3 regions of the Nocardioides sambongensis genome follow, and region 1 is predicted to be linked to each of the others. Evidence: predicted binding sites of a transcription regulator. Region 1 holds the regulator's gene; each other region holds the start of a gene.
What was found. The regulator LexA, encoded in region 1, represses DNA repair genes until DNA is damaged. The targets are predictions, from matches to a motif close to TCGAACANNTGTTCGA.
Positions count from the first base shown of each region.

Region 1 (3,268 bases):
CTTCGCGCCCGCGCCGTCGTGCGCGAGGGACTCCCACAGCTCGCGGATCAGGTCGGGCAGCCCGGCGGTGGCGGCAGGGTAGCGGTCGGTCAGGTAGCGGAAGAAGATCCAGGTGCCGTAGTGGGCGGACCCGCCGAAGGTGTCGAGCGACTGCGCCGGACGCCCGAGCGGCCCGTAGCGCAGGTAGTTCACGTTGTCGTTGACGTCGTCGTAGAGGTAGTCCTCGGCCCACGTCGCGGTCGCTTCGAGGATCCAGGAGTCCTCGTCCACGTCGTAGGCGTACTGCACGGCGTGGAAGTACTCGTGGGCCGCCGTCACCTGCATGTTCCCCAGCGGCGTGTGCGCGGGGAACTCGCTGGCGGCGTAGTCGTTGTCGAGGACGCAGTAGGCCCAGCTCGCGACGTGCGCGGTGCCGTCCTGGTCGTCCTCGAGGACAGCCGGGTCGTCGGTGGTGCAGTAGCCGTAGAGGCCCTGCTGGCCGATCTCGCCGAGGTAGATGTCGGGCAGGTCGTTGCCGCCGAGCCCGTCGTCGGAGACCACGCTGCGATAGCCCGCGTCGGCGTAGGTGCCCACCACGTGGCTCATCTCGGCGAGCACGACCTCGACGTAGTCGGGGATGCCGTCGCCGGCGGTGCCGTCCCACGCGCCGCCCGGGCCGTCGTCCTCGGTGGGGACCGCGTTGTAGCTGTCGCCCTTCTCGCCGGCGCCGAGGGCCGATCCCTTGTTCACCCAGTGCACGCAGACCACGTCGGAGCAGGTGCTCTTCGGGGTCGCGGCCTCGCGGTAGCAGGTGACGTCGCCATAGGTGCCGTGCAGCGAGCACTTGCCGGTGCTGCCGTCGCCGGCAGGTCGGGCCAGCAGCCGCTCCGCCTCCGCCCGCTCCTCGCCGGTCAGCGAGCTGGCGCGCACCGCCAGGTCGCGCAGCGCCAGGGTCAGGTCGGACTCGGTCACCGTGCTGGTCGCGCCGTCGGCGGTGGTGGTGCCGGGATCGGCCAACGTCTCGGGCGTGGCAGTGCCGTCCTCGAGCAGGTCCTCCACCGTTGCCAGCGCGTCCTCGGCCAGGGCGGTCGGCTCACCCGGTGCCGCAGGATCGGCCGGGTCCGTCGGCGAGCTGCTCAGCCCGGGGTTGTCCATCGGGGTCGGTGCAGCCACGCCTGCAGGCATGCCGATCAGGACGAGGGCGGCGGTGGTGGCGAAGGCGGCACCGATGGACGCCGTACGACGAGAGCGCAACGTGGGACTGCTTTCGCTGGGGGAGCAGACGGAGGAGGGACCGCCTGAGCCTACGCAGCCGGTCCCTCCAACTCCATCTGACGCGACACCCGGGGCCACCCGGACGGGCGACCGGGGTGTCGCGTCAGACCCGACGCAGCACCGCGGTGACCTTGCCGAGGATGGTGGCGTGGGTGCCGTCGATCGGGTCGAACGACGCGTTGTGCGGCAGCAGCCAGACCTTCCCCTCCTTGCGCTGGAACGTCTTGACCGTCGCCTCGCCGTCGATCATCGCGGCCACGATCTCGCCGTTCTCCGCGGTGTTCTGCTGGCGGATCACCACGTAGTCGCCGTTGCAGATGGCAGCGTCGATCATCGACTCGCCACTGACCTCGAGCAGGAAGAGTTGACCGTCGCCGACGAGCTGGCGCGGGAGCGGGAAGACGTCTTCGACGCGCTCCTCGGCGAGGATCGGTCCGCCGGCGGCGATCCGCCCGACGACCGGGACGTTGGTGGCCTGCGGGTTGGCATCGCCGACGCCGGTCTCGTCGACGCTGCTCTCCTCGGCCCCGGAGATGGAACGGCGTGCCGCCATCACCTCGGGCAGGAACACCTCGATCGCGCGGGGGCGGTTCGGGTCGCGCTTGAGGAAGCCCTTCTCCTCCAGCATCCGCAGCTGGTGGGCCACGCTCGAGGTGCTGGTGAGGCCCACCGCCGCGCCGATCTCGCGCATGCTGGGCGGATAGCCGCGGACCTCGATGGAGTCCTTGATGGTGGCCAGGATCCGCTGCTGACGCGGGGTGAGGCCGGTGGCGTCCGGCGGGCCGTCGGGGAACTCGCGCACGGCTGCCTTGCCGGGAGTCTTCTTGCCCGTCATCGGATCCTCCTGGGAGTGCTGGGTGCCGTGCTGGCGCAGCGTCGGGACAGCCGTGGGGCGGAGCGAGCTGCGGGCCGGCTCGTGTGTCGACGGTAGCGCCCATCCGCGACTCGGATCAAACACCTGTTCGAAGCGGGCGTGTCGGCGCCGCGGTCGCTCGTCGCCGCCCCGAGCGGTCGCCGGTCGCCGCCGTAGGGTTCGAACATCGATTCGAACAACCTCTTGACCTCGTTCGAACAGATGATCTAACGTCGTACAGGTGTTCGATTCGAACTGATGGTCGAGAGGCCCGCCGGACTTCCCGTCGGACGCAGTCCGCGGGATCTGTCGGGGGCCTTCGCCAGAGTCTCGATCGCACGCCAACCGACCCGAGGTTCCGCTCGCGGAGCCACTTCCCCCGGAGGTCACCATGAGCACGATCACCCTTTCCCCCGTTTCCCGTACGACGCCGGCCCGCGACGTCCGCCGTGCGACGAGCTCACGCCGACCGGGTGTCCGGCTCACCCGCCGCGGGCGTGCCGTGGTCTTCGCGCTCGGGCTGATGGTCGCCTTCGGCCTCGGCATCTGGCTGGCCTCCGGCTCGATCGCCACCTCCGAGCAGGGAGAGGCGCCGGTCGAGGTGGTCACCGTCGGGCACGGCGACACGCTGTGGGAGATCGCGAGCGACGCCGCGGCGAGCACCGGCGACGGCGACGTCCGCTCGGTGATGGACCGCATCCAGGAGCTCAACGCCCTGGACTCGAGCGTGGTCTACGCCGGTCAGGACCTGCGCGTCCCGACCGAGTGACGGTTGACGGCTGAGGCGCCACGGGCCCTCGCCACCAAGACTCGTGTCCATCGCTTCGACCCCGGTGGACGCAGGGGCCCTGCCAAGGCCCACAGGGGAAGACGAGGGGCGGGATCGCCGAGATCCCGCCCTCGCGCTGTTCGCTGGGTCCGAGGTCGCACCCTCGGTGATCGCCGCGGCGTTCAGCGCGACGCGCGCCGCCCGCCCTTGGGTGTCGAGGGGTCGCGCTTCGGTCGTGGCTCCGGTGCGTGAGTCAGTCCGAGCGCGCGGGAGAGGCGCACGATGAGCATGAAGGAGAGGAACAGGCACGCCACGGCGCCGATGGCGGCCAGCACGAGGAATCCCCAGGCGGCGGCGTCGCCGTCCTGGCGGGCGGTGGCGCCGAAGTCGAT
Region 1 covers NZ_CP041091.1:2,738,148-2,741,415, reverse strand. Annotated here, with positions in the region: gene FIV43_RS12960 (MXAN_6640 family putative metalloprotease) at 1-1,152, opposite strand, end outside; gene lexA (transcriptional repressor LexA) at 1,358-2,089, opposite strand; gene FIV43_RS12950 (LysM peptidoglycan-binding domain-containing protein) at 2,499-2,876, shown strand; gene FIV43_RS12945 (hypothetical protein) at 3,059-3,268, opposite strand, start outside.

Region 2 (3,268 bases), 2.2 Mb from region 1:
GGAGCGGCACCGGGCGGGCCGCGCCCTGGACTATCAAACGGCTGACCCCGGCCTGATCGCGGACGAGCTGGCCACTGCGCTGAGGACGCCGACCGACTACCTGCCGGTGCCGAGTGGCGGCGCCGACCGCGCGGCGCGGCTGGTCACCGAGCTGCTCTGAGGGGATCCGGGTGCAGCCCGGTGAGCCGGGCCGTAGTGGTGTTGGCTCGTGGTGGTGGCTCGAGTCGGGGAGCGAGCCGATCTCGCTGGGGGGTTCGACCCTGTCTCTCAGGTTCGTCGGTGGTAGCGGTGGTCGCCGTTGGGGAGTCGGGTGGTGGTGTAGGTGGGGTCGTGTTCGCGGTGGTGGTGGAAGGAGCAGAGCAACACCCCGTCGGCGAGGTCGGTCTTCCCGCCTTTCGACCAGGGGTCCAGATGATGGGCCTCGCACCAGCGGGCTGGGATGGTGCAACCCTCGCCGCGACACGTCTTGTCCCGCAGCCGTAGCGCGGTGCGTTGGGCTGTGGTGAACAGCCGGCGGGATCTGCCGAGGTCGAGGACTTCGGACTTGCCGCCGAGGACGGCGGGGAGGATCTTGGCGGTGCAGGCCAGCCGGCGGGCTGCGTGGGCGCTGATCCGCTGCTCCCCGTCGGTGTCATGGCTGGGGTCGAGCAGCCCGGCCGTGCCGAGGTCGCGAGTGAGCTGGGTGTGGTCGATGGTGACGACCACGGTGGTGGCGTCCCCACCGTGGTCGGGCAGCTTCGCCGGGTCGAGGTGCTCCAACAGCGCCCCGAACGCGAGGCCGCGGGCGTGGTGCTGCGGCAGCCGCTCGGCGCCTGGGTCTTGTTGGCGGGGTGAGGTGAACGCATCCAAGTAGGTCGCAAGTCGTGCCGCGACCGGGTCGGGGACCAGGGCGGTGATCCGGGTCAGCCCGTCGCCCAGGGACCGGATCCGCAGGCTGGTCTTGGCGTGCGCGGCGGCCTCCAATGCGGCGAGGCGTTTGGCGTCTTCCTCTTCGGCGATCTCGGGGGCGACGACGTCGAGGATCCGGTCCGCGAGGCGGCGCAGCTCCCTCGGACCGAACCCACCCTCGGGCACGCCCTCACGTTCCCCGGTGCCGTACGCCACCAGATCGGCCTCAGCCCGCCGCCGCGCCTTGGTGTCGATCCGGGCCGGCAGGGCGTCCAGTCCGGTGGTGATCACCCGCGCCTGTTCCAGGGACAGTGCACCGCGGGCCATCGCCGCCCCCACCCGCGGCCAAGACTCGTCGATCGAGGTGGCGACCTTCGACTCCGCACGCAACCGGCCGGGGTCGGTGCCGGTCCGCAACGCCACCCACCCCGCGACATCCCGCGCCCCATGCGTCGAGGCGACATCGGCCGACGCGGCCAGGACCCGCATCCGCAGCTCCACGACCTGCGCCTCCAACGCGACCAACCCGCTCAGCAGCGCCTCGCGTTCGGGCATGGTGAGGAACCCGGGCTGACGCTCCGCGACCTCAGCCAACGCGTCTCGGCACGCCGCGACCGCCTCGCCCAGCGGGGTGCGGGTGCCGGTCAGCGACATCGGGAGAACCTTCCGAGACAGGTGCAGCAGATGCCCTGATTCTACGCGAACTCGAACACCAGTTCGACCCCTGCCGAGAGGTTTGTGTAACCGTTCTTGCAGGTCAGAGCCTGTTTTCCACAGTCGACCGGGTCCTGACTGGCTGGCCGTGGTGCTCGTGATGCTCGAGGGAGCCCGCTTCACTCGGGGCCACGCCGACAGCCCGCCCGCTTGTCGCGATGGGGTCGCCGAGCTCGCCGTGGTGCGGCAGCACCAGCAGCCGTAGCCGTCATTTCGAACCGCCCCGCGGTCCGGCTCAGAGCCGGTCGGCCCGCGCCCGGATCGACGCCCACGACCCGGCCACCGCCGAGCTCAGGTCGTCCAGCCGGTGCCGGGCGAGCAGGTAGGCGTCCGCCCCGATCACCCAGGCGCCGCCCGCCGGGCACTGCACCGCGTCCAACCCGGCCCGCGCCGCTACGAGCTCGTCGGTCGATCCGGTCGCGGCGGCGACCACGGCGCGGCAGACCAGGCCACCGGCCGCCGGCATCCGCGGGTCGGCCCCCGCCAGCCCGCTGCGGGCGATGGACTCGGCCTCCTCCCGGTCGCCGGTCTCGAGCAGGGTCGCCGCCAGCAGCCCGGCCGCCGTGGCGTGCCACCACGGGTGCAGCGCGGGCGAGGTCGCGGCCAGCGCTTCGCGACCGACGCGCCGGGCCGCGTCCGGGTCGCCGGCGAGGCGCGCGAACCAGGCGTCGTACGCGCGCAGGTAGCCGGCGTAGGCGCCGTAGCCGCTGCGCCGGTTGATCTGCGCCGCCTCCGCGACCGTCGCGTGCGCGTCCTCCCAGCGGTCCTCCGCGGCGGCGACGAAGGCGGACTCGAAGACGACCCACTGCAGCAGCCACTGGTCGCCGCTGGTCCGGACCAGCGACTCCAGCTCGGTCACCACGGTCCGCAACCGATCGGCGTCTCCGAGATGGAAGAGCACCGTCTTGAGGCCGTCCAGGGCACGGATCACGCCGTCCCGGGACCGTGCCGCGCGCGCCCGCGCGAGACCTCGCTCCGCCTGGGCGAGCGCGGTCGCCAGGTGCAACCGGCCGGCTTCGAGGATCACCATCCTGCCGGTGAAGTCGGCTTCGGCACGCCGGTCGCCGATCTCGGCCGCGATCGCCAGCCCGGCCTCCAGCGGCGCGGTCAGCTCGTCGGGGGGTAGGCGCAGCGCGACGGCGGCATCACCTCCGCGCGCTCGCAGCGCGGCCATCTCCAGGCGCCGGTCGCCGTCGGCGCGGGCGAGGTCGAGTGCGGCGTCGACGTCGGCCAAGACCCGTTCATACAGCGCTTGGGCGTCGTGGGCCGTGCTGCGCGCGAGGTGGGCACGCGCCCGGGTGGAGGCCGGGGCGGGGACGCCGAGCGCTCGGTCGAGCAGTTCGAGCGCGTCGTCCACGGCGGCGCGGCGCAGGGTGGACTCCCCGGCGAGCAGCCACCCGAGGGCCGCCCGCGAATCGTCCCCGGCGGCGTGGGCGTGTTCGGCCATCACCTCCGGCTGTTGTGCGGTCAGGTCGGCGGCCCGTCGGTGGTAGGCGACCGCCAGGGCAGGCGGCAGCGCATCGTGGACGCACACCTGGATCAGGTCATTGGCGAACTCGTACTGGTGGTCGCTGCGCAGCAGCAGGCAGACCCGGACCAGCTCCTCGCAGGCGCGGGTGGCGGCGACCTCGGAGGTCTCGGCGAGTGCGGCGACCTGCACCGGGTC
Region 2 covers NZ_CP041091.1:535,570-538,837, forward strand. Annotated here, with positions in the region: gene FIV43_RS02440 (alpha/beta hydrolase) at 1-160, shown strand, start outside; gene FIV43_RS02445 (HNH endonuclease signature motif containing protein) at 268-1,542, opposite strand; gene FIV43_RS02450 (ATP-binding protein) at 1,838-3,268, opposite strand, start outside.
Region 2: FIV43_RS02445 (HNH endonuclease signature motif containing protein) is a predicted target of LexA. The motif match lies at 1,594-1,609, and genes of this name have one in related genera.

Region 3 (3,268 bases), 890 kb from region 1:
GCCTGAGGCCTACGGACCGATGAAGGTCGCCTGCGAGGAGCTGGTCCGTGCCGGTGCGGCCTCCAGCGCGGTGGTCCGACCCGGGCTCATCGTCGGCCCCGGCGACCCGAGCGGCCGCTTCTCCTACTGGGCGCAGCGACTGGACGACGTCGGCTCCGGGGAGGTGCTGGCCCCCGGCGCCCCCGGCGACGGGATGCAGGTGATCGACGTCCGCGACCTCGCGGCCTGGATCGTGCGGCTCGCCGAGGAGCGCCACGAGGGCGTGTTCGACGCAGTCGGCGAGCGGGTCGCGATGGCCGACCTGCTCGCGGCCGGGGCGCCGTCGGCCCGGTTCGTCTGGGTCGACCAAGCGTTCCTGGAGGACGCCGGGGTGATGCCGTGGTCCGGAGCCGGCTCGATCCCGCTCTGGCTGCCCCGGCCCCAGTACGACGGGATGCGCGACCGCGACCCGGCCCGGCACTGGCCGCCGGCCTGCGGCTGCGCCCGCTCGCCGACACCTTCGTCGACACCGCGGCCTGGCTGCGCCGTGATCCGGACGCCGTGGTCACCGGGATCGATCGGGGACGCGAGCGAGAACTGCTGGAGGCGTGGGCCGCGTCCGGTGGGTGAGGCCGCCTATCTCCGTCGGTGGTATCTGCGGTCGCCGTTGGGGAGTCGGGTGGTGGTGTAGGTGGGGTCGTGTTCGCGGTGGTGGTGGAAGGAGCAGAGGAGTAGGCCGTCGGCGAGGTCGGTGCGGCCGCCTTTCGACCAGGGGTTGAGATGATGGGCTTCGCACCACCGTGCGGGGATGGTGCAGCCTTCGGCGCGGCAGGTCTTGTCCCGGAGTCGTAGTGCGGTGCGTTGGGCTGTGGTGAACAGCCGGCGGGATCTGCCGAGGTCGAGGATCTCGGACTTGCCGCCGAGGACGGCGGGAAGGATCTTGGCGGTGCAGGCCAGCCGTCGGGCATGGGCGGCGCTGATCCGCTGCTCCCCGTCGGTGTCGTGGCTGGGGTCGAGCAGCCCGGCCGTGCCGAGGTCGCGGGTGAGCTGGGTGTGGTCGATGGTGACGACCACGCTGGTCGCGTCCCCACCGTGGTCGGGCAACTGGGTCGGGTCGAGGTGCTCCAGGAGTGTCCCGAACGCGAGGCCGCGGGCGTGGTGCTGCGGCAGACGCTCCGACCCAGGGTCTTGGTGGCGCGGTGAGGTGAACGCATCCAAGTAGGTCGCCAACCGGCCAGCGACCGGGTCGGCCACGAGGGCGGTGATCCGGGTCAGCCCGTCCCCCAGCGACCGGATCCGCAGGCTGGTCTTCGCAGTGGCCGCGGCCTCCAATGCGGCGAGGCGTTTGGCGTCTTCCTCCTCGGCGATCTCGGGAGCGACCACGTCGAGGATCCGGTCCGCGAGGCGGCGTAGCTCTTTCGGACCGAACCCACCCTCGGGCATCCCGGGCCTGTCGCCGGTGCCGTACGCCACCAGATCGGTCTCGGCCCGCCGCCGCGCGTCCGCGTCGATCCGGGCCGGCAGGGCGTCCAGGCCGGTGGTGATCACCCGGGCCTGCTCCAACGACAGCGCACCGCGGGCCATCGCTGCCCCCACCCGCGGCCAAGACCGGTCGATCGAGGTGGCGACCTTCGACTCCGACCGCAACCGGCCGGGATCGGCGCCGGTCCGCAACGCCACCCAGCCCGCGACATCCCGCGCCCCATGGGTCGAGGCGACATCAGCCGACGCGACCAGGACCCGCATCCGCAGCTCGACGACCTGCGCCTCGAGCGCCACCAACCCCCTCAACAGTTCTTCCCGTTCGGGCATCGCGAGGAACCCGGGCTGACGCTCCGCGACCTCACCCAGCGCGTCTCGGCACGCCGCGACTGCCTCGCCCAGCGGGGTGCGGGTGCCGGTCAGCGACATCGGGAGAACCTTCCGAGAGGTGGTTCCGAGAGGTGGTTCCGAGAGGTGGTTTCGCACGGCCTCCGAGTGGCCGCGCGGTACCCCGATTCTATCGCTGTTCGAACGTATGTTCTAGGCCCTTGTGCGGCCCCGCGCACTCCTGTGGAGACACTGTTCGTGCAGGTCAGGCTGTGAATCGAGACTGGGCCGGGCCGTGACTTGTGGTGGCTCGTGAGGCTCGCGAGGCGGTGCGCAGGGGTGCGCGCCTCGCCCGCCACGCCGTACCCTCGCCTGCGCCCTGAGATTTACAGACAGGCTTGACTGTTTGTTTATGGAGGGCCACCATGACGCCATGGCCGTCAGCACCCGTGTCCCCCAAGGGGAGCGTTCCCGGGCGATGCGGGAGCGGCTGCTCGAGGCCACCGTGGAGCTGCTCGTCGAGAAGGGCTTCAGCGGCACCAGCACCACCCTGGTGTCCGAGCGGGCAGGGGTCAGCCGCGGCGCCCAGCTGCACCACTTCCCGACCAAGAACGCCCTGGTCGTGGCGGCGGTCGAGCACCTCACCGAGATCCGTGGCAGCGACCTCGAGCGCGCCGCCGCCGAACTGCCGGCCGGCGAGCACCGCACGGTCGCCGTGCTGGAGATGCTCGGCGACCACTTCGCCTCCCCGGTCTTCACCGCCGCCCTCGAGCTGTGGGTGGCGGCCCGCACCGACCCCGCGCTGCTCGAGGCGGTCGCCCCGCTGGAGCAGCGCGTCGGCCGGGAGACGCACCGGCTCACCGTGGAGCTGCTCGGGGTCGACGAGTCGCGCCCGGGCGCCCGCGAGCTGGTCCAGGCCACCCTCGACCTGGTCCGCGGACTCGGCCTGGCCAACACGCTGGGCGACGACACCCGCCGCCGTCGCCGGATCCTCGCCCAGTGGGGCGACACCCTGGACGCGGCGCTGCTCCCAGCCCCCGCACCGTCACTCTCACCAGCACCAGCACCAGCACCAGCACCGACCCGCCCCCGCACCTCCAAGGAGTCCCGATGAGCGTCCTCGAAGGCGTGCTCGCCGATCTCACCGCCGAGGGCGACCGGCTGCGCGCCGTCGTCGCCGAGCGCGACGCCGCGACCTGGTCCACCGACACTCCGGCCGCAGGCTGGACGATCGCCACCCAGATCGCCCATCTCGCCTGGACCGACGAGGTCGCCGTCCTCGCCGCCGGCGCGCACACCCCCGACGGGAAGGAGGCCTGGGACCGGGTCGTCCTCGCCGCGATCGAGGATCCCACGGGCTATGTCGACGCCTGCGCGCTCGAGGTCGCCGAGCTGGCGCCGGCCGATCTCCTGGTCCGGTGGGACATCGCGCGCGGCGCACTGGCCGACGCGCTGCGTGCCGTGCCGGAGGGGCAGCGGA
Region 3 covers NZ_CP041091.1:3,626,383-3,629,650, forward strand. Annotated here, with positions in the region: gene FIV43_RS17000 (NAD-dependent epimerase/dehydratase family protein) at 1-670, shown strand, start outside; gene FIV43_RS17005 (HNH endonuclease signature motif containing protein) at 616-1,890, opposite strand; gene FIV43_RS17010 (TetR/AcrR family transcriptional regulator) at 2,222-2,902, shown strand; gene FIV43_RS17015 (TIGR03084 family metal-binding protein) at 2,899-3,268, shown strand, end outside.
Region 3: FIV43_RS17005 (HNH endonuclease signature motif containing protein) is a predicted target of LexA. The motif match lies at 1,989-2,004, and genes of this name have one in related genera.